4 regions of the Pseudarthrobacter sp. CCNWLW207 genome follow, and region 3 is predicted to be linked to each of the others. Evidence: riboswitches for the same ligand, from Rfam matches in the RefSeq annotation. Region 3 holds a riboswitch; each other region holds the start of a gene.

Region 1 (5,604 bases), on a different contig from region 3:
GTGCCCGCCACGGCTGGCTCCTCGGGTTGATCCTTGAGGGCACGCCCGGTGGCTGGCCGCGGCGGCAACGGGTCAGAGGAACTCTGCCCGGCCTTCCATGGCTGAGGATGCCAGGGCGTGCTCACGGCGCGGTATCCGCCCGGCCGCTTTCGCCAGCCTACCGGCGATCACAGCGTGTTTGAAGGCCTCCCCCATGAGTGCCGGGTTCTGGGCGCGTGTGACAGCGGTAGCCAGCAGGACGGCGTCGCAACCCAGTTCCATGGCAAGGGCAGCGTCCGAGGCAGTCCCTATGCCGGCGTCCAGCACCACGGGCACCGACGCGCGGGACACGATGAGTTCGATGTTGTGCGGGTTGAGGATGCCCAGCCCGGTGCCGATGGGCGATCCCAGTGGCATGACCGCCGTCGCGCCGAGGTTTTCGAGCCGCAGGGCCAGGACGGGGTCGTCGTTGGTGTAGGCGAACACCTTGAAGCCCCGGTTGACGAGCTGTTCAGTCGCGTCCACGAGCTCAACGGCGTCCGGCAGGAGGGTCTGTTCGTCGGCGATGACCTCAAGCTTGACCCAGTCTGTTTCCAGCGCCTCGCGGGCCAGTTCAGCCGTCATCACGGCATCCCGCGCAGTGAAGCAGCCGGCAGTGTTGGGCAGGACCCGGATGCCATGGTCCAGCAGGAGCTGGAAAAGGGAGCCGGTTTCGGCTGGCGAGTATCGCCGCATGGCCACGGTGGTCAGCTCCGTCCCGGAGGCCAGCAGGGCCGCGCCCAGCCCATCAAGGCTTGGCGCGCCGCCGGTGCCCATGATCAGGCGGGAGCCGAGCTCCACGCCGTCGATCACGAGCGCGTCCGGGTGCCCGGTCGGGTTAACGGTATTGATGGTTTCGGTCATGGTTCAGCCTCCCTGGACTGCTGTGACCAGTTCGACGTCGTCACCTTCGGCGAGTGCCGTGACGTACCACTGGCTGCGGGGTACTACTTCGGAGTTGTGTGCCACTGCCACACCCAGTTTTTGCCCGTCGGTGGCCTGCCCGTTCGCAGCCAGGGGACGGCCAGTGACCTGGCTGACCAGAGTGGTAATTGACGCGCCGTCGGACACGCTGTGCTGCGAACCATTGAGGGTGATGTTCATGCTGTTTCCTTGGTGGGTTGGAGGATGGCGGCACGGCGTGTGGAGAATCTGGCCGGACTGAACGGGAGCCAGCGCGGGTCTGTGCGTCCATCCATGAGGTCCCGGCAGATGGCGGCGGCTGCAGGGGTCAACAGCACACCGTGGCGGAAAAAACCCGTCGCCACGATCAGGCCATCCACCGGTCCGGGGTTCCCTGGGAGGTGGACGCGGCCCAGCAATGGAGCGTTATCCGGCGTAGCAGGACGCGCCCGGGCTGTACTTTCCAGCAGTTCCAGCTCGGCGACCGCCGGCACCAGGACCTGGGCATCGCGAAGCAGCTGGTAGACGCCGCCTGCCGAGACGCCGCCAGCCGACGTTCCTGTGCCGTCCTGGCGGCGCTCCGGACTGGATGCTGCCAACGCGTCCTCGCGCTGGGTGGCACCGATGACCACAGTGCCGTCACGCCTTGGAACGATGTAGACGGGAACACCGTGGACCAGTCCGCGGACAGTGGCGGTGACCAGAGGGCGGAGATGCTCCGGGACGCGCAGCCGGAGAATGTCGCCGTGCACGGGGCGCAGCGGCAGCTGGAGTCCATCGGGCAGCCCGGCCAACGACGCCGCTCCGAGCCCGTTGGCCACGATGGTTTCGCTGGCGGTCACCGAGCCCCCACCGGCCAGCCGGACACCGGCGACCCGGCCGTCTTTCCAGGCCAGCGACGACGCACGGTCGGCAACGGCGAATCCGTGTTCGGCTCCTGCGACGGCGGATCCTGAATCCTCCCTGTGGCTGGCCAAAGCCTCCCGCAGGCACGCCACCAGCTTCCGCGGATCCACCTGGTGGTCAGCGGGAATGTCCAGGGCGCAGGAGATCGCGGGGCTCAGGAGGGCTTCGCGGCTGCGGGCCTCGCGCACCGTCAGTGGTTCAACGTCCAGCCCTTGGGCCCGCTGGACTGATCGGAGGTCCATCAGCGCACGGCGGTCGGCCGCGTCCGCGCCGATGGCCAGCGTGGGGGTGGGCAGGTACCCTGCATCGCCGGGAACGTCCCGGGCCAGGTCCGCCGCGAAGGCCGGCCACAGCCGGGACGATTCAAGCATCAGCTCCAGGAGTTCTTCCTCCTGGTAGTGCAACTCACTTACCGGGGCGAGCATGCCTGCCGCAGCCCAGGAGGCGCCGGAACCGGGGGCATCATCGATGACCACCACAGAACGGCCCGAGCGCCTGGCTTCCCAGGCTATGCCGTGCCCGATCACACCCCCGCCGATAACGGCGACGTCAGCAGAGAGGTCGGCGAGAGCGTCATTGGGGGCGCCGGCGGAGGGACTGCCGGTTGGCGGGATCATGTGGTTCCTTCCCTACGCCGGTACTAGCCGGATCAGGTCAAGCGGTCGGCTCTGACGCCCTCTCAGCCCGGCGCTTTATGACAGCTGCCGCGGGCTCCCGCAGTACCTGCCCAGTTTAGAGGAACTACTCTGGTTTCCATGAACGCAGCCCTTCCTGACAGCACTGCCGTCGTCAACAGCACCTTCCTTTCCACCAGCCATGCTGAGGCCCTGGGCGGTGCCCGGCTGTACCTGTGCACGGATGCCCGTAAGGATCGCGGTGACTTCGCCGAGTTTGTTGATGCGGCCTTCGCCGGGGGCGTGGACATCATCCAGCTCCGCGACAAGACGATTGAGGCAGCAGAGGAGCTGGACCTGCTGGCGGTACTGAAGGAGTCCGCCCTGCGCCATGGACGGCTATGGGCGGTCAATGACCGGGCCGACGTCGCGGTGCTCTCAGGTGCCCCGGTGTTCCATATTGGCCAGAAGGACCTGCCGCTGAAGGCTGCACGCACCTTGTTGAACGGCAATGCAGCCATCGGTCTGTCCACCCACACCACCTCACAGATCGACGGCGCGGTCTCGGCCTCGGCCGCCGTCACAGCCGCGCCCACCGGGCTGGACTATTTCTGTGTTGGTCCGGTGTGGGCCACCCCCACCAAGCCCGGCCGGGCCGCCGTCGGGCTCGACCTCCTCAGGTACGCCGCGGGCGCAGTCAAACAGGCGGCGTCCGTGCCCGGCGTGGCAGAGGTACCCTGGTTCGCCATTGGGGGCGTGGACCTGGGCAACGTAGAGCAGGTGGTGGAAGCGGGCGCCCGCCGGATCGTTGTGGTCCGGGCCATCACCGAAGCCGCCGATCCCGCAGAGGCCGCCGCGGCACTGCTTCGGGCCCTGGACGCCGCCGGCTCCTAGGCCTCCGGCCCCAAAGAGGGGATGGCGTGCATAATCAGCGAAAATCGGGCTAACCTGAATTTCGTGTCACATCATCGGCTGGCCCCAAATGTCCACGAGCACACCAATGCCCTCGAGGAGGCACTGAGTGCGCTGCGGACCGAGCTGGAGCTACCGGGCGACTACCCTGCCGACGCCGTCCGAGATGCGGAAGCCGCTGTCTCGTCAAGGCAACTGCCTGATGCCGACCTGACAGGCATTGATTTCCTCACTATTGATCCTGAGTCCTCCACCGATCTAGACCAGGCCCTGTTTATTGAGCGCGCCGGCAGCGGCTATCGGGTCCTCTACGCCATCGCAGATGTACCCGCATTCGTGGTGCCCGGCGGGCCGCTGGACGCCGAGACCCGCCGCCGGGGACAGACGTTCTACGCGCCCGACGGCCGCATCCCGCTTCATCCGGAGGTCATCAGCGAGGGGGCCGGCAGCCTCCTGGCAGGCCAGCTCTGCTCTGCCTTTGTCTGGGACTTCCACCTGGACCAGGCTGCCCAGGTCACGTCTGTTTCGGTCCAAAGGGCACGGGTCCGCAGCCGGGCCAAGCTCAGTTACAAGGGCGCCCAGGCTGAACTCGACGCCGGAACGGCCTCGCCGGTGTTGGAGCTCCTCAAGGAAGTGGGCCTCAAGCGTGTTGAGCTGGAGCGGGAACGCGATGGCGCGAGCCTGAACATGCCTGAGCAGGAGATCGTGCAGCTTCCCGACGGCGGCTATCGGATCGCTGCTGCTCCCCAGCTCCCGGTCGAGGACTGGAACGCCCAGATATCGCTCATGACAGGAATGGCTGCGGCCACCCTGATGCTTGAGGGCAAAGTCGGCATCCTGCGGACCATGCCCGCCCCTGACGAACGGTCCCTGGGGCATTTCCGGCTGCAGACCGAGGTTCTGGGCAAGCCCTGGGACGGGAAAGCGGGCTACGGGGAGTATCTCCGCACGCTTGACCCCACGGATCCGCGGCAACTGGCCATCATGCATTCGGCGGGAATGCTTTTCCGTGGTGCCAGCTACACGGCGTTCGACGGCGAAATCCCCAATGATGCCCGCCAGTCCGCGATCGGAGCCGCCTACGCCCACACCACCGCTCCGCTCCGTCGGCTGGTGGACCGCTTTGTCCTGGTCATCTGTGAGGCACTCAGCAACGGCAGCCCGGTCCCGGCCTGGGCGCGGGAAGCGCTGCCCTCCCTGCCGGTGATCATGGCCGGTTCCGATCAGCTGGCTGCCAGGATGGAGCGTCTGGCGCTGGACACCGTGGAGGCCGCCCTGCTGGTCAACCATGTGGGCCAGGAATTCGACGCAATCGTCATTTCAGGGTCCAAGCCGCAAAAGGACAACGGCAAAAACGGCAATGGCTCCAACGGTAACGGCAACGGCAGGAACGGGAACGGCCCTTCCGGAATCATCCAGATAGCCGAGCCCGCCGTCACGGCCCGCTGTGCCGGCGACCTCGAATCCGGCACCAAAGTCCGTGTCCGGCTTCTCTCCTCGGACATCGCCACGCGGGAAGTGCATTTCGAGCTCGTCGGGTAGGCGCCGGGGCGGCCGAAAGGGTCAAAGCCGGGTTTAAGACTCCTTGCCGGTAGACTGAAGAAGTAGATATGGATGCCCGGTCGTTGATTTCCTTGATTTTGAATTCAACAAGCCCGCCCCTACGCGATCTTGAGATACGCCCGCTGGTCACCAGTGCCAGCAATTAGATAGCCCGCGATCGGCTTCCACTGGATTTGCTTGCGCGCTTCGAGCGTGCTCCGGAACGGCCACGTTGGCCGGCCCGTTGAGCAGGCAGCGCCAATGCCCAAATGAATAAGGAAACTCACCTGTGAGTGAATTGCATACCCACCAGCTCCTGATTGACGATTCCGGCACCGAGGTCATCGAGCCGGAAGAAACCATTATCTCGGACGAAAAGCCCCATGAGATCGAGGAGAAATCCTTCGCAGACTTCAACGTCCGCGCCGATATCGTGGAGTCACTCGCCGATGCCGGGATCACCCACCCGTTCCCGATCCAGGCCATGACACTGCCGGTGGCGCTCTCGGGCCACGACATCATCGGACAGGCCAAAACCGGAACCGGCAAGACCCTCGGCTTCGGCATCCCCGCGCTGCAGCGCGTCGTGGGCCGTGACGATCCCGGCTTCGACAAGCTCGCCGTCCCGGGCGCCCCGCAGGCGCTGGTGATCGTTCCCACCCGCGAGCTCGCCGTGCAGGTAGCCAACGATCTCCAGACCGCCTCCCGC
Region 2 (5,604 bases), on a different contig from region 3:
CGCGCCTCCATGGTGACCGCGAGCCGTGACGCCCTGCGGATGGCCTGGACCAGGAGGCCGAAACTCTGGCCCAGGGTGGCTTTCATCCGTTGCGCCGGGTTGCCGCGCGAGCCAACGCCGCGGGCGCGGCGGGCCATCCCAATGGTCTGCCACTCCTCGGCCATCAGGCCAACAAGCCGCATGGCCGCGAGCGTCCCCAGCACGAACCGGTGCGACAGCCGGGCCTTCTGGGCCAGCGCATCGGCGAGGTCGGTGGGATCGGTGCAGCTCATGAGGAGGACGGCCGGCAACGCGATCGCCAAGCCGCGGAGCATAAAGCCCAGCCCCAGCTCCAGGGAGCCTTCGCTCATGGACCAGATGCCGACGTCGAGCAGTACCCTTCCGCTGTCCGGAGCCAAAATCGAGGTGCTCCAGCCACCCACGGCGGCCGCCAGGATCAGCGGCCAGCCGCGCTGCCACAGCAACGTCAGGGTCAGTCCTGCGAGCGGGAAGAGCAGCAGTTCGCAGAAGAGCGCCACGGAGGCGGAGACCCAGTCGATGGACAGCGCCAGCACCACGGTCATGAAGACGACGGCGGCGAACTTGCTCAGCGGATTGGCGCGGGTCAGCAGTGCTTGGTTCCCCCGCAGGGTCAGTTCCTGCCTCATGGGGCCACCGCTTCGGTGGTGCCCAGCCGGAGCTCGGCGCCGCCCAGGGCCGTGCTGAATTCGGCATCGTGCGTTACGGATACCACGGCGGTGCCGGCGTCGAGCAGTTCGGAGAGGAAGGACGCGAGCTCGGCCCAGGTGTTGGCGTCCTGGCCGAAGGTTGGCTCGTCCAGGACCAGCACCTGCGGGTGGGCGGCGAGCACCGTGGCCACGGACAGCCGGCGCTTCTCACCGCCGGAGAGCGTGTAGGGGTTGGCGTCCACGAGTTCGGTCAGCCGAAGCCGCTGGAGGAGCTCATCCACCCGTTCCTCGCCGTGGCCAAGATGCCTGGGGCCGAACATCAGCTCGTCCAGGACATTGCCCGTGACAAACTGGTGCTCTGGCTCCTGGAAGACGGTTCCGATGCGGGCGATCAGCTGGTCCGCCTTCCATTTGTAGGGGTCGATGCCTGCGCCCTGGCTCAGGTCCACGGTGGCCGAAACGTTTCCCCCTACGGGTGCCAGCAGGCCGGCCAGGGTCAGCGCGAATGTGGATTTTCCCGCACCGTTCGGACCTGTGATGGTGAGCGCCTGCCCGGCGCGAACTTGCGCCGAGATGCCCTGCTGGACCGGAACCGGAGGGATCGCTTTGAAGCGGCGGCGGCGAGGCCGCTCCCGCGAAACGGCAAGGTCCTCGGCCGCCAGCAACAGGTCCCCGGAGCCGCCGGAAGTCCGGTTCCGCGTGGCCGGAACAAAGCCGGGGACCCACACACCGGCAGCAATCAGCATGTCCCTCGCCTCGGCGAGGACCTGGTCCGGCGGCCCGTCCAGCAGCACTGCGGGATCGGTTGCGGAGCCTGGCTGCAGCACCACGATCCTGTCCACGAGGTCCTTCCAGACGGACACGCGGTGCTCCACCACAACCAGCGTGGCCCCGGTCTTGTCCAGGCAGCGTCCGACGGCGTCGCGGACCTCGAGGACCCCGGTGGGGTCCAGGTTGGCCGTGGGCTCGTCCAAGAGGATCAGCCCGGGCCGCATGGCCAGGATGCCGGCGAGCGCCAGGCGCTGCTTCTGCCCGCCGGAAAGGGCCGACGTCGGGTGGTCCAGCGGCAGGTGGGAGAGCCCGACGTCGTCAAGCGCCTCGTGCACGCGCGCCCAGATCGCATCGCGCGGCACGGCGAGGTTCTCGGCGCCGAAGGCGACGTCGTCGCCGAGCCGGGAGAGGACCACCTGCGTTTCGGGATCCTGCTGCACCAGCCCGGCGCGGCCGCGCCGCTCACGGGGGGACGCGCCGTCGATCCGCAGCGAACCGGATTCGTCGGAATCGCCCGCTTCGCCGTCGTCGTTCATATCCCCCAGCACCCCCGCGAGGGCGTGGAGCAGCGTGGATTTGCCCGCCCCTGACGGGCCCAGCAGGAGCACACGCTCCCCGGGCTTGATGTCCAGGTCCAGGGCGTGGACCGCAGGCCGGGACCGGCCGGCGTGCCGCCACCCCCAACCGCGGGCAGTGACGGCGGCGGGCCGCATCGCAGCGGCTGTGCCGTCGTCGTAGGCTGCGGGCATTAGGAGAAGGCGGGCTCCGACGCAGCCTTGCGGGACGCGAAGGAGCTCAGCACACCGGTCCTGGCCAGGCCGCGCGTGGCGATCCAGGACAGCGCGCCGGCGATGATCGCGCCCGAGATGGCGGTAAATACGATGTACGCGAGCTTGTCACCGGCGGCGTAGGCGATGTTCCAGCCCCAGGGGGCGAAGGAGTCGTTCAGGCCGCAGAACAGCCCGGCCGCAGCGCCGGCCAGCAGGGCGACGGGCAGGTTGAACTTCTTGTAGACGAAGATGGCGAAGATGATCTCGGCACCCAGGCCCTGGACGAAGCCGGAAAACAGCACGGAGGCGCCGTACGGCGAGCCCATGATCAGTTCACCCATGGCGGCCACCGTTTCGCAGAAGAGCGCGGCGCCCGGCTTGCGGATGATCAGCATGCCCAGCACGGCGGGGATCATCCAGCCGCCGGCGATGAGGCCGGTCAGCGGCGGGTAGACGGCGTTCATGGGCGGCGAAACCGCGGCGGCGCCCTGGGACCACGCCCAGAAGATCACGCCGCCGGCGATGGCGATGAGGGCGGCCACCACGATGTCAACGATGCGCCAGGTGTAGCCGGTCTTTTTGATTGCTGCAGTGCTCATGTGATCCTCCTGAGGAACAGGAGGGGAAAGTGTTCCGGCGGTCGGCTTGCCGCCGGTTACCGCACACTTCGAGAACTCGACTCCCTTGCGCCGGTACTAACCGGATCAGGTTCGAGGGTCTGCGGCTGTCCCGCACTCTCAGCGCCCACCTGCGGTTCCCTGGCAATGCCAGTGATGCCCGACGGCGGCGCTCCCCTGTCGTTAATAAAGCTGGTCTTTGAATATTCTGCCCTGATGGGCGTGGTCCAGTTTACACCGCTGGGGCGGTAGATTGTGGGCCATGACTGCCAACAACCCGACTGTGACTGCGTTCAATCCCGACTCAAGGCTGCCCCAGCCATCAGGCCTGCTCGAGGCCCTGATTGACCGGATCGAGGCCGAGATCACCGAGCTGCAGTTTCCGCATTTCACCAAGGACGATTCCCTCAATCTGGGGTTGCTCCTGGTGGAGCTGGGGAAGACGCGGCGGCTTCCCATCGCGATCGACATTACCAAGGGCGAACAAGTGCTCTTCCACGTGGCCTTGGATGGCGCCACCCCGGACAACGAGCACTGGATCCGGGCCAAGCAGCGTACCGCCGCCCGGTATGAGATCCCGTCATTGCTGGTGGGACTCCGCGGCAGGCTGCACGGCGGCCGGATCGAGGACCACGGCTGGTTCGACGAGTCCACCTACGCGCCACACGGCGGCTCCTTCCCGGTGTACGTGGCCGGGGTGGGTGCTGTAGCCACTGTCACCGTTTCCGGGCTGCCTCAGCAGCAGGACCACGACCTCGTGGTGGAGGCCCTGCGCGAAATCCTGGGGTCCATGCGGGCCGAGTAAGCGTGCCCCTGGGCTGGGCTTCCTGACACTCCCGAAGTTGACACGCTCCCCCTGACGACACGAGGATGAAGTCGATCCGGTAAGCGTTTTCTCACTGGCGCAGCCGTGGAAGCCGCCGTCAAATCCGGCAGCCTTCAGGAGGGCGGGCATTTGAGCAGCCAGCACACCATCGACCGTCAAGCCCTGGTCCGCCGGCACAACGTGGAGCAGCGGAGCCTTGATCCCCGCAGCCCGGTTTCCGTGGGCAACGGCGAGTTCTGCTTCACGGTAGACCTCACCGGGCTCCAGAGCCTCCCGGCCGAGTACCCCGTAGGAGGGCCGCCCGGCACGCTGCTCGGCTCGCAGTCCCAATGGGGCTGGCACTCCATCCCCGCGTCCGAGGAGTACAGCCTGGCCAGTTCCACGGTTCTGTACGATTCCGCGCGGGGCCCGGTCCCTTACCTGGACATGGTGGGCGACATCGTGGAAGGCCGGGAGACTAAGGCGTCCCGCGCCGAGACCTGGCTGCGGGCGAACCCGCACCGCCTGGACCTGGGCCGGATCGGGTTCGCGTGGACGGATCGGGCCGGGGCCGGGGCGCCTCGGCCGCTCACCGGGGCAGACGTCGTCGACCCCGTCCAGACCCTGGACCTCTGGACCGGGACGGTCACCAGCACGTTCAGCCTCCGGGGCCATCCCGTCAAGGTCATCACGGCCTGCCATCCGGACCGGGACCAGATCGGCCTGATCGTGGAGTCCGCGGCCCTCCAGCACGGGCTGGTGGTCACGTTCGCCTTCCCCTACGGGTCCGAGGCGTGGCATGACGCCGCGGACTGGAACCGTCCCGCGGACCACACCACTACCTTGGCGGAACCAACGGGCGGAGCGGACGGCCTCCAGCACTGGACGGTGGACCGCGACCTGGACGGATCGGGGTACCAGGTGACGGTGTCCGGGAGGAACCTCCGGCTGGACCAGTCGGGGGCCCATAACCTGCTGCTTGGCGCCGACGCCGGCCAGGACGTCCTTGACCTGGCCGTCCAGTTCACCAGCACCGGGCAGGGCGAATGCATCCTGCGCAGCTCTGGCGGCGCACCCTCGACTGGGACTGGAACCGCCGTCGCCCAGGCCTCCCGCGACCACTGGCGGAAGTTCTGGCAGTCCGGCGGCGCCGTCGAACTCCATGGCACACCCGACCCGCGGGCGGCTGAACTTGAGCGCAGGATCGTCCTGTCCCAGTACCTCACGGCGATCAACTGCGCCGGATCCCTGCCACCACAGGAGACCGGGCTGGTGTGCAACTCCTGGCGGGGCCGCTTCCACCTGGAGATGCACTGGTGGCACGCCGCGCATTTCGCCCACTGGAACCGCACGGAACTGCTGCTCCCCAGCCTCCGCTGGTACCAAACCATCCTCGAGTCTGCGCGGCAGACGGCCAAAGCCCAAGGGTTCGACGGCGTCCGCTGGCCCAAGCAGGTGGGACCGGACGGGCGGGAAAGCCCCAGCCCGATCGGCACCTTCCTGATCTGGCAGCAGCCGCACCCCATCCACCTGGCCGAGCTGGCGTACCGGGCGGTGCCCTCGCGGACATTGCTGGAGGAATTTTCGGAGATTGTGTTCGAAACCGCCGAGTTCATGGCAAGCTTCGCGCACCCCACGGCACGTGGCTTTGAGCTTGGGCCTCCGCTGATCCCCGCCCAGGAAAGTTATGAAGCCATCCGCGGGACGGTCACCAACCCCACGTTCGAGCTGGCGTACTGGCAATGGGCGCTCCGCACCGCCAACACCTGGCGTGAACGCCTGGGCCTTCCCGACCGCCCGGACTGGCAGGCCGTTGCGGACGGCATGGTCCGCCCGCGGACCGTCAACGGCGTCTACGCCGCGATCGACGTCGAACCCTTCACTATCCGCACGGACCATCCGTCCATGCTGTGCGCACTGGGCGTGCTGCCGCAGACAGGCCTGATCGACCCGGAGATCATGCGCGCCACGCT
Region 3 (5,604 bases):
CCACGGGTGCGGCGTTCGGCCAGCAGTCCGGCGACTTCGATCCTTCGCAGCTGAACCTGCCCAAGGGCTTCGACAAGTTCCTCGGCAAGTAATCGCATCGCCCAACTGGGTAGCAGCAGATGTCGTTATGAGCGCTCAAAACGACACCTGCTGCTACCCAGTTGGGATGTCGGAGCCGTGGAATAGGGTTGGGTCATGTTCAAGCAGCGGGTAGTGTTCGTGCACGGCGCCGGAAGCTTCGGCTCGGCGGCCTGGCCCCGGCAGCACGGCATGGCACTGACTTACGACGCCCTGTTTCTCCGGCGCCACGGCTTTGACTCTGTTGCTGAACCGGTCGAGTCCTCCTTTGCGGAGGACACCGCCATCGTTTTGAGATCCCTCGCCGACGACGGCAGGGGCGCCGCCGGTGGCCACGTTGTGGCGCATTCCCAAGGGGCGATCTCCGCCATGATGGCCGCCGTCGAGCGCCCCGACCTGGTGTATTCGCTGACGCTCGTGGAGCCGGCCTGCCTGTCGTTGACCGCGGAACTGCCTGCGACGGCGGCGCACCGGGAGCTCATGCAGCCGCTGTTTGATGTCCGCCACCAGCTGGGTGACGAGGATTTCCAACGGGAGTTCGTCCGCCGCGTCTATGCTGCAGATCTCCAAGAGCCCGCCACCCAGGAGGAACGACGCTCCGCCCGGCGGCTGCGGCTGCAGGCCCCGGCCTGGGAGGCGCCGCTGCATATCGTCCCTGGCGTGCCAACGCTGGTGCTGACCGGCGGCTGGGAGCCGCTGTATGAAGAGATCGCCGGATACCTCCGCGAAACCGGTGCCCTGCACCTCATTGCTGCGGGCGGGCACCGGCCCCAGGATTCGGCGGAAGGCGATCACGCCATCCGGGCGTTCGTGGGCGACGTCAGCCGCGGCCGGTCAGCCCGGGCCTCCTGACGCGTTAGCGCGAAGGCACCTCCAGGTCAGGCAGGTAAACCTTCCCGCCTGCCGCGAGGAACTCCTCGCTCTTTTCTCGCATCCCGGCCGCCATCTCCGCCAGCGCTGCCTGGGATTCAGCCGAGCCATACTCATCCCGGATGTCCTGGCTGATCCTCATGGAGCAGAACTTGGGGCCGCACATGGAACAGAAGTGGGCGGTTTTGGCCGGCTCGGCGGGCAGCGTTTCGTCATGGAAGGCTTCCGCAGTGACCGGGTCCAGGGACAGTGCGAATTGGTCCCGCCAGCGGAACTCGAACCGCGCCTTTGACAGGGCGTCGTCCCGCTCGTGGGCGCCGGGGTGGCCCTTGGCCAGGTCGGCGGCGTGGGCCGCGATCTTGTAGGTGATCACACCCGTCTTCACATCGTCCTTGTTGGGCAGGCCGAGGTGCTCCTTAGGCGTGACGTAGCAGAGCATGGCGGTGCCGTAGCGGGCGATCTCGGTGGCCCCGATGGCGGAGGTGATGTGGTCGTAGCCGGGTGCTATGTCCGTGACCAGCGGTCCGAGGGTGTAGAACGGGGCCCCCTTGCAGAGCTCCTGCTGGCGTTCCACATTCTCCCGGACGAGGTGGAACGGTACGTGGCCGGGTCCTTCCACCATCACCTGCACGTCGAATTCCCAGGCGCGCTGCGTCAGTTCAGCCAGCGTATCCAGCTCGGCGAACTGGGCGGCATCGTTGGCGTCCGCCGTCGCTCCCGGGCGCAGCCCGTCGCCGAGGGAGAAAGCGACGTCGTACTTGGCGAAAATTTCGCACAGCTCGTCGAAGTGGGTGTACAGGAAGTTCTCCTGGTGATGCGCGAGGCACCAGCCGGCCATGATGGAACCGCCACGGGAAACGATGCCGGTGACACGGTTGGCCGTCAGCGGCACGTAGCGCAGCAGCACTCCGGCGTGGATGGTCATGTAGTCCACGCCCTGCTCGCACTGCTCAATCACGGTGTCGCGGAAGATCTCCCACGTCAGTTTGTTGGCCTCGCCATTGACCTTCTCCAGCGCCTGGTAGATGGGCACCGTGCCGATGGGGACGGGGGAGTTGCGGATGATCCACTCACGCGTGGTGTGGATGTCATCGCCGGTGGACAGGTCCATCACGGTGTCGGCTCCCCACTGGGTTGCCCACTGCAGTTTGTCCACTTCCTCGGCGATGGAACTTGTCACAGCCGAGTTGCCGATATTGGCGTTGATCTTGACCAGGAAGGCCTTGCCGATGATCATCGGCTCGGATTCCGGGTGGTTGATGTTGTTGGGGATGATGGCGCGGCCTGCCGCCACTTCGCTGCGGACCAGTTCCACGTCACAGTTTTCGCGGAGGGCAACGAACTGCATCTCCGGGGTGATGACACCCTGCTTTGCGTAGTGCATCTGGGTGACTGTCCGGCCGTCGACGGCGCGGCGGGGCACCGGCTGTGCTCCCTTCCACTCTGCGGAGGCTGCGCCGCGGCGTACTGCCGACTTGCCGTCGTCGAGCAGGTTCCGTTCCCGGCCGCTGTAGGGCTCGGTGTCACCACGGGCCGCGATCCATTCCGAGCGGAACGGCTCCAGGCCCACCACCGGATCACTCCCAGGGCCGGCGGTGCGGTAGGTCCGGAAAGGGCCGTTCGCCTCGCCGTTGGGCGATGGTTCCAGCGCAATTTCCGTTACCGGAACCCGGATTCCGGTGGCCTCGTCACTGATGAACGCCAACGAATGGGATTTCAGCGACTGGGTCTCAGTGCCGGCTTTCCCCTTGGCAGTCTCATTTTGGGCAGCGATCAGCCGTGTTTCTGGTGTACTCAATGAATACTCACTTCCTTCGCCGGCATTACCCGGACAGGTTCAACGGTCGCAGGCTGCGTCAGCCTGATCTCAGCCCCTGCAAGGGCTCCCGTGTGGTCTAGATGAAGCTACCACAGGTCCAAGTGGGGAGGATGTGACTTGACAGGCTGACCATCTTCCGCGGATTAGGCTGTTGCCATGGCCGGAATCATCGAATTCAGCGGAACAGTGCTCACCGGACCGAATGAGGAACGGCGGGGCCTCTGGTCCGTGGACGGGCGGCTGACGTTCCGGCGTCCCGGGGCCGCTCCGAACGCGGTACTTGACGGCTGGGTGCTGCCCGGATTCGTTGATGCCCACTGCCACGTAGGCCTGGGTCCCGGCGGCGCTGTCCCGGATGCGATGGCTGAAGAACAGGCCCGCACCGACCGCGACGCAGGCACGCTCCTGGTCCGTGATGCCGGGGCGGCAAGCGACACGCGTTGGCTGCAGCAGCGTCACGACATGCCCAGGCTTGTTCGCGCCGGGCGGCATATTGCCCGGTCCCGGCGCTACCTGCGGGATTTCGCCGTCGAGGTGGAGCCGGACGGCCTGGTGGAGGCCGTGCGGAAGCAGGCGAGGGCCGGTGATGGCTGGGTCAAGCTCGTGGGGGACTGGATTGACCGCGACGCCGGAGACCTCGCACCGTCGTTTCCCGACGCCGTCGTCCGCGATGCCGTGCAGGCGGCGCATGACGAGGGCGCCCGGGTGACCGCGCACTGCTTCGCCGAAGACACCCTTGACCAGATGCTCGACGCCGGCATCGACTGCATCGAGCACGCCACCGGATTGCTGCCCCGGCACGTTCCCCGGCTCGCCGCCCAGGGTGTCCCCATCGTTCCGACGCTGATCAACATCGACACCTTCCCGGACATCGCCCGCCAGGCCGAAGCGAAATTCCCGCGGTACGCCGAGCACATGCACGCGCTGTGGGAACGCAGGTACGAGCGCGTGTACGAAGCCTTCGCAGCGGGTGTGCGAATCTATGCCGGGACAGATGCGGGCAGCGTCATCCGGCACGGACGGATCGCCGACGAAATCCTGGCACTGCACCGGGCAGGCCTCCCTCCTGCGGCGGCCCTGGATGCAGCTTGCTGGGGTGCGCGGACGTGGCTCGGCGCTGAGGGGATCTCCGAGGGTGCCAGCGCCGATGTGGTGTTGTGCGGGGAAGACCCCCGGCGCGTCCCCTCCACTGTCGCCACGCTCCGGCACGTCGTGTTGCGGGGCGAGGTGATCCGCTGACCGCCGAAGATCGCGCATCGTACAGCTGGGAATAAATTGAAGCTTCAAGTAATTTAGAAGAGTAGAGGCCTCCGAGATCCGGCGGCCGTTGGACCGGGAGTTTTCGATGACTGCAGAATCCACCAGCCAGGACCTTCTACCAGCCGAGCTCACCATGGGCACGGTGATGCTGAAGGTCGGCGACATGAAGCTCATGACTGACTACTACCAGCGCGCACTGGGCCTGGACGTGGTGGCCGAACAGGACGGTGGCCTCTACATGGGCCGGCTCGGAAAGCCGCTGGTGCATCTGGCCGCCGCCCCCGGGCTGACTCTTCCTGGCAGGGGCGAGGCCGGGCTGTTCCACACGGCGCTGCTTTTTGAGGACCAGGCGGCACTGGCGGCCACAGTCGCTACGGCGGCCCAATATGAGCCCCGCTCGTTCACGGGCAGTGCGGACCACTTGGTCAGTGAAGCCTTCTATTTCAACGACCCGGAGGGCAACGGCATCGAACTCTACTGGGACCGGCCGCGCAAAAACTGGTCCTGGAACGGAACGGACGTGGTCATGGACAGCCTGGCACTGCCTCCGCAGCGCTACCTGCAGGAGCATCTGACCCAGGAATCCGTTGAGGGCCAGCAGCGGACGGCGGCCGGGGTGGGCCACGTCCACCTCCAGGTGGGCGACGTCCACACCGCCCACGATTTCTATGTCGGCACATTGGGGTTCGAGAAGACGGCGGGCTGGCATGGCCAGGCGCTTTTTGTGTCAGCCGGGCGCTACCACCACCACATGGCCATGAACGTCTGGAACAGCCGCGGCGCCGGTCCCCGGAAAGATACCCTCGGCCTGGGGGAGGTGCTCATTGAGGTGCCGTCCGGAGATGACGTCGGCGCACTGGCCGATCGGCTGAAGGTCGCCGGGGTTGCCAGCCACCATACGGGGGCCGAGTTGCGCTTCGAGGACCCTTGGCGAAACAGCATCCGGGTCGCTGTGCGCTAAGCCGGGTGCGGCGGCCCAGGGAGCGCGGAGCCGTGTACTAGGCTGATTCCGAACGGCCGGGGCGGCTCTGCAGCTGCCTGCCAGAGCCGCACCGTCGACGGAATGAGGGCGATTCCCATGGGCTTCACCGAAATCTTTGTTTCAACCCACGACGCCGCGCTGAAGCGTGCCGGGATACTGGACGACGGCGGTTCCCCCGCCACGCCCGGCCTTCGGATTCCCGGGATCAGTGACTTCGAAATTGAACAGCTCGGGGACCTCGCCGGCGCGGCCGTCCATGCCGGTGGTGCGGACTATGAACTGGCCATGGTGGATGTGGCCAGCGATTCACTGCTGGGTGTTCCGCCCGCCATGGTCCGGGCGCTCGCTGAGCTGCTCAGCTATGAGACCGAGGGGGAGGGCAACGTACTCGACGACGTCGCCGAAAAATGGGCGGCCCAGGACGACATGCCATTCGGTGCGGCCGAGGCCAGGAAATACGTGCAGCAGCTGGCAGAGCTGGCCAGTGGAATCGAGGATGCCGACCGCACCGGGCTGTACGTCTGGTCATCCTGAGCAACGTGGGAGCATCGCCGGTGTCCGGCGGATCGGTCCCAAGTCGAAATCCGGGCGCTGA
Region 4 (5,604 bases), on a different contig from region 3:
AGGGTAACGAAGTCTCCAACGGAAACCTTCTCTTGGCGGCCGCCTGCGCGGACAATCGCGTACACCACTTGGGAACTCACTTCTCTCGACGTTTATTACTAGATTTGCGTGCGGAACCTGGGCCTATATTTGGCTGGGCTCTCGCTGTGCCTCAACGCCGTGGGGTCGTAACCCAAGTGTTGGCGTAAGCACCGAAGATCTAGAATACGCTAATTTTGCCTTCGGCCGCAAATGAGGCTGGTTCCGGCGGGCTGTCCGTGATAAGCGCCACAAACGTGCGCACCACTGACAATCCGGAACCGTGCCCGACTATCGTACCGGCTGGATGGGCCGGGGAGCGTCAGGCGTGCAGCCGCGGCGCGTCGAAGAAATCAACTTCGAAACGGCACGACTGGTTGAAAGCGACGACCATGGCAGCACGCTCGTCCTCCGAGCCCCGGCGTCCGGCTTCGTCGGCCAGGGCAATAGCTGCACGGGTGGCCTGCGCGAAGTCCTCGTCGGCGTACGTCCGCAGCCACTCGGCGTACGGGTGGTCCGCCGGGGCGCCCGCGGCAAGGAATTGCGCGTGGAGGGTCTGTCCGACTTCGGCGTAGAGCCAGAAGCAGGGCAGGACCGCTGCCACCAGCACCGCGTAACTGCCCGATGCGGAGGCGGCCAGCAGGTGGTCCACATACGACTTCGTGACAGGACCGAGGACGGGCTCCACGGTTCGCGTACTGAGCCAGGTCCGATGCAGCTCCGATTCAACCTCCAGGCATTGCTGGGCTGATCGGGCCCAAAACAGCTGTGCGGCTTCGGTGGGGGCCAAGGCGCTGGCCCGTGCCAGCACCCTTGAGTACCCATTGAGGTAGATGGCATCCTGGGCCAGGTAGTAGGCGAACTGCTTTTCGGGCAGGCTTCCTGCCACGAGGTTCCGGATGAACTCGAGCTCATAGATGGCGGCGAGGTCTGCGGTGGCCTCCGCACGGAGGAGCTCGGCGAAGCCGCCCTCGCCGAGCGGGGACGGGTCCAGGACAGGCCCTGTGGCCGCCTGCAGGTGGTGGAAGTGGTGGACGGGACCGTTTCCCGCACCGACGTCCAGGCCGTTCGAGGACTCCAGGGCACCTGCCAGCCAGGGCTTGACGTGCCGCAGTGAGGCCTCCCAGTCCCCCAGCCGGGCCTGTGCCGTTGCCATGGCCGACGAGAGCGAGCAGCCCGTCCCGTGGCTGTTCCGGGTGGGGATCCTGTCCCCCGGAACCTCCACAATTTCCTGGGCAAGCAGTCCGCCGGTATTGACGAGGGCATCCGGGCAGGCGGCGCCGTCGAGATGTCCCCCCTTCACCAGGATGGTGGAGCCGGTGTCCGCCGCCAACCGCCGGCCCTGTTCCAGCGCTTCTGCCCAGGAGCCGGCCTGGGCCTCTCCGAGCAGCATGGCCAGTTCAGCGAGATTGGGCGTGATCAGGTCCGCCAGCGGGAGCAGTCCGCGGAGGGCAGCCTCGGCAGACGCCTGCAGGAGCCTGTCGCCGCTGGTAGCCACCATGACGGGGTCAAGGACTACGACGCCGGGACGCACCTTTTCGAGCCAGCTGCGGACCGCGGCCACCACCTCGGCATCGCCCAGCATGCCGATTTTGACGGCATCAATGGTGATGTCATCGCTCACGGCTTCCAACTGCTGGACCAGGAAGGCGGCCGGCGGCACGTGCACCGCGCGGACGCCCTGAGTGTTCTGCGCTGTCAGCGCGGTGATCGCGGCCATCCCGTAGCCGCCGTGGGCTGCGATGCTTTTCAGGTCGGCCTGGATGCCGGCGCCGCCGGACGGGTCGGACCCTGCGATGGACAGCACCCGCGGAACGTCCCGGAGGACCGGGGCCGGCGCTGCCGGGCTGAGTACAGGTGCCGGGGGCAGGACAGTAGTTGAAGACAAGGAAGACATCCCTTCGCCGGTGCTAGCCGGACAGGTTCAACGGGTGTGGATCTCAGCCGGCCCTTGCGCGGCACCCCGTGTCGGTAACCAAGCCTAGCGTTTCAGTGCCCGGCCCGGTGTCAAATGGCCTGGTCACATGAAGCCGTTAACGCGCGATGCCCGGACGCGCCCCTGCGAAGGGTCGTGTCCGGGCATCCTGGCTGATGTCCTTTGCGGAGGATCAGAGCTCGGAAGCAGGTACTCCTACCCCGAGGATGATTGGCGCCTCTGCCTGTTTCTTGTCGCCTGCGGCGGTTGTGGCCGGCTCAGGCGCCTTGGCCGCGTGGGAGTGGCCGCCGGCTGCTGCGTGCGTTGCCTCGTGGTGTTCTACCGAGGTTGCGTTTGCCGCGCCCTGGGCCCGGCTGGCGCTGCGGTTGCGGCGGGGCCTGCGGGTACGGGACTGCTCAGCGGTGTGGTCTGAGTAATCCTTCTCCTCTACCGCAGCACGCGGCACGTCGGTGCTTGGCTGCGGGGCAGCCTGCGCAGGCTCCGGAGCGGCAACGGGGGGCTCGCCGAGGTGCGCGAAGGCTTCCGCGAGCCTGTCGAGCGTCAGGGCCGGCTGCTGCGGCTGGTCTGCCGCGTGCTCCACGAACGGCAGCGCCACCTGTTCCCCGCCGAAAGTGAGCACGGCAGCAGGACGTCCGGACGCGTCGGCGTCATGCTGACGGGCTGTTGCCGGTGCCTGGCCTGTTGGTGCCTGGCCTGTTACTGCCGGGGCGCCGTGGGCCTGCTCCGTCGTCGTCCGTGCTGCCGCTGCAGGGCTTCCGGCCGCCGCGGCTCCAGCAGCGTGGGCTACCTCGTCGTCGTGCAGGTGCGCTGCGTGCGCCGCCGCGGCGATGTTGGCCAGGGCCAGCCTGGTGGCCTCAGCCTTGGCGTGCCGCTCGGCGTCGCTGGGATCCGGGTGGACCGTGTGGATCTGGACCGGTGCGGACGGTGCCGCCTCCAAGGGAACGCCTCCGCGTCCACGGCGCCGCTTGCGGTCGCCACGTGCGCCGGGCTGGCTGTCGGCCCGCTGGCTTTCCGGGCGCTGGTCGGGCCGCGGGGTGTCCGTGCGGTGAGTGTCCGTACGCTGCACGTGGTGCTCGGCAGCCACCGTGTTGGCGCGACGGTGCTCCACGGGATCGTCGTGGGTGACCACGCCGCGGCCGGCACAGGTTTCGCACTGCTCGCCGAAGACTTCCAGCAGCCCGGTGCCCATGCGCTTGCGCGTCATCTGAACGAGCCCCAGCGACGTTACTTCTGCCACCTGGTGCTTGGTGCGGTCGCGGCCCAGGCATTCCACCATGCGGCGCAGGACGAGGTCGCGGTTGGATTCCAGGACCATGTCGATGAAGTCGATGACGATAATGCCGCCGATGTCGCGGAGCCGCAACTGGCGTACAACTTCTTCGGCAGCTTCGAGGTTGTTCTTGGTGACCGTTTCCTCGAGGTTGCCGCCGCTGCCGGTGAACTTGCCGGTGTTGACGTCCACCACGGTCATGGCTTCGGTTCGGTCGATGACCAGCGAACCGCCAGAGGGCAGGAAGACCTTGCGTTCGAGTGCCTTATGGATCTGCTCGTCGATCCGCCAGGCCGCGAAGATGTCCTGGTCCTTGGTCCACTTTTCCAGGCGGCCCACCAGATCGGGGGCCACGTACGTGACGTAGGCCTCGATGGTGTCCCAGGCCTCCTCACCGGAGACGATCAGCTTGGAGAAGTCCTCGTTGAAGACGTCCCGAACCACCTTGATGGTGAGGTCCGGTTCGCCGTAGAGAAGTTCCGGGGCAAGGATCTTCGTGGACGTGGACTGGCTTTCAATGCCCTCCCACTGGGCGCGCAGACGGTTGATGTCGTGCGTGAGCTCCTCTTCCGAGGCGCCTTCTGCGGCCGTGCGGACGATGACGCCGGCATGCTCCGGCAGGCGGTCCTTGAGGATGCGCTTGAGCCGGTTGCGTTCGACGTCGGGCAGCTTACGTGAGATTCCCGTCATGGAGCCGCCGGGTACGTAGACCAGGTAGCGGCCGGGGAGGGAGATCTGGCTGGTCAGGCGCGCGCCCTTGTGACCCACGGGGTCCTTGGTGACCTGGACCAGGACGGTGTCGCCGGACTTCAGGGCGTTCTCGATCCGGCGCTGCTTGCCTTCGAGGTTGACGGCTTCCCAGTTCACCTCACCGGCGTACAGGACGGCGTTGCGGCCGCGGCCGATATCAACGAACGCCGCTTCCATTGATGGCAGGACGTTCTGCACCTTGCCGAGGTAGACGTTCCCGATCAGGGAGTCCTGCTGCGTCTTGGAGACAAAGTGCTCGGCCAGGACGCCGTCTTCGAGGACTGCGATCTGGATTCTGTCGTCGCGTTGCCGGACGATCATCTGGCGGTCCACGGATTCGCGGCGGGCCAGGAACTCTGCTTCGGTGATGACGGTGCGGCGGCGGCCAGTATCGCGGGATTCACGGCGGCGCTGCTTCTTGGCTTCCAGCCTGGTGGAGCCCTTGACGGACGTCACGCGGTTGTTGACGGGCGCTTCGGTCACGGCGCGGGGAGCGCGGACGCGGGTCACTGTGTTGGGCGGATCGTCATCCCCGCCACCGGTCAGTTCCAGGTCCTGGTCACCGCGGCGGCGCCGACGACGACGGCGGGAGGTTACGCCCTCGTCTGGCTGGCCCGCTGATTCCTCGTCAGCTTCCTCTGTTTCATTGTCGCTGCCCTCGCTGTCGCCCTCGAGGTCGCGGTCGCCTGCGCGGCTGCGCCCGCGGCGACCACGGCTGCGCCGCCTGCGACGGCCGTTGGCGTCGTCATCTTCGGTGAGTTCGGCGTCGTCCTCTTCCGCTTCCTCCGCCGCCGCGGCGGGTGCCGGGGCGGGACGGACCACGGTGCTCAGGTCCGGTGCCTGGAACAGGACGGAGGTTGCCGACCCGGGCTCCAGGAAAAGGGAGCCGAACGGGCTGGCCGGTGCTGGCTGTGCGGGTTCTGCGGCTTCAGCGTCAGGCGCGGTGGTTTCGGAAGCTGCGGGTGCCGGCGTTTCCACCGTTGCCGCTTCCGGCACCTGGGTTTCCTCCACTGCGGCCTCAGGCTCGGGAGCCTTCGACGCCGGGGTTTCCACTACGGGAGTTTCAACAGCTGCTGCAGCAGCCGCAGGCGCCGCCTCGGTCCCGGGGACGGCTGCGACGTCAGGAGCCGACGTCTTGCGGGTTGCGACGCGGCGGCGACGGACCGGCTTTGCCTCCGGCTCTGCTTCGGGGGCGGCAACGGCGGACGCGGCTTCGTCGGCGTGGCCGGAGCCTGCCTCAGCGACCGTTTCGGGGGCCGCTGCCTCGGCTGCGAACGCAGGCAGTGGCTCGGCGGCCTCGACCTTTTTGCGCGCACGGGTGCGGCGGACCGGCGGAGCCGCCTCAAGCGCAGGTTCTTCAGCGCCAGGCGTCGCGGAGGCATCCGCTGCGGTCACTTCCGGGGTGGCTTCCGGCTTTGGCGCGGCCTTCCGCCGGGTCCTCGTGGCCTTCTTCGGCGCGTCCGGAGCCTCGGCTACCGCTTCATCGTTGTTAACGGCAAATACTTGTTCATTTTCCATATGTGGCAACACTCCTGCCCCTGACGTACCGCCACATCCGGCACCCATTGGGGCACATATTTGTCAAAACCCGCAGGCATTGACAGAAGTCAAGTGGATACTCCCAGGTTCG

The links. A riboswitch is a leader RNA that binds a small molecule or an ion and turns the genes downstream of it on or off. The one in region 3 is predicted to bind thiamine pyrophosphate.
Region 1: another riboswitch for thiamine pyrophosphate. It lies ahead of thiO (glycine oxidase ThiO); the one in region 3 lies ahead of thiC (phosphomethylpyrimidine synthase ThiC).
Region 2: another riboswitch for thiamine pyrophosphate. It lies ahead of V9L17_RS14930 (ECF transporter S component); the one in region 3 lies ahead of thiC (phosphomethylpyrimidine synthase ThiC).
Region 4: another riboswitch for thiamine pyrophosphate. It lies ahead of V9L17_RS17765 (bifunctional hydroxymethylpyrimidine kinase/phosphomethylpyrimidine kinase); the one in region 3 lies ahead of thiC (phosphomethylpyrimidine synthase ThiC).

Annotation. Positions count from the first base shown of each region.
Region 1 covers NZ_JBBCBS010000003.1:296,506-302,109, reverse strand. The annotation lists gene V9L17_RS07130 (4a-hydroxytetrahydrobiopterin dehydratase) at 1-11, opposite strand, end outside; gene V9L17_RS07125 (thiazole synthase) at 73-882, opposite strand; gene thiS (sulfur carrier protein ThiS) at 886-1,122, opposite strand; gene thiO (glycine oxidase ThiO) at 1,119-2,444, opposite strand; TPP riboswitch at 2,437-2,555, opposite strand; gene thiE (thiamine phosphate synthase) at 2,583-3,335, shown strand; gene V9L17_RS07105 (RNB domain-containing ribonuclease) at 3,399-4,895, shown strand; gene V9L17_RS07100 (DEAD/DEAH box helicase) at 5,185-5,604, shown strand, end outside.
Region 2 covers NZ_JBBCBS010000008.1:53,166-58,769, reverse strand. The annotation lists gene V9L17_RS14940 (energy-coupling factor transporter transmembrane component T family protein) at 1-647, opposite strand, end outside; gene V9L17_RS14935 (ABC transporter ATP-binding protein) at 644-2,188, opposite strand; gene V9L17_RS14930 (ECF transporter S component) at 2,188-2,808, opposite strand; TPP riboswitch at 2,873-3,015, opposite strand; gene V9L17_RS14925 (heme-degrading domain-containing protein) at 3,089-3,631, shown strand; gene V9L17_RS14920 (hypothetical protein) at 3,782-5,604, shown strand, end outside.
Region 3 covers NZ_JBBCBS010000009.1:17,491-23,094, reverse strand. The annotation lists gene ffh (signal recognition particle protein) at 1-92, shown strand, start outside; gene V9L17_RS15750 (alpha/beta hydrolase) at 196-930, shown strand; gene thiC (phosphomethylpyrimidine synthase ThiC) at 935-2,746, opposite strand; TPP riboswitch at 2,741-2,848, opposite strand; gene V9L17_RS15740 (amidohydrolase family protein) at 2,924-4,006, shown strand; gene V9L17_RS15735 (VOC family protein) at 4,113-4,988, shown strand; gene V9L17_RS15730 (hypothetical protein) at 5,106-5,543, shown strand.
Region 4 covers NZ_JBBCBS010000012.1:16,827-22,430, forward strand. The annotation lists gene rplU (50S ribosomal protein L21) at 1-68, opposite strand, end outside; gene V9L17_RS17765 (bifunctional hydroxymethylpyrimidine kinase/phosphomethylpyrimidine kinase) at 341-1,915, opposite strand; TPP riboswitch at 1,898-1,994, opposite strand; gene V9L17_RS17770 (Rne/Rng family ribonuclease) at 2,127-5,492, opposite strand.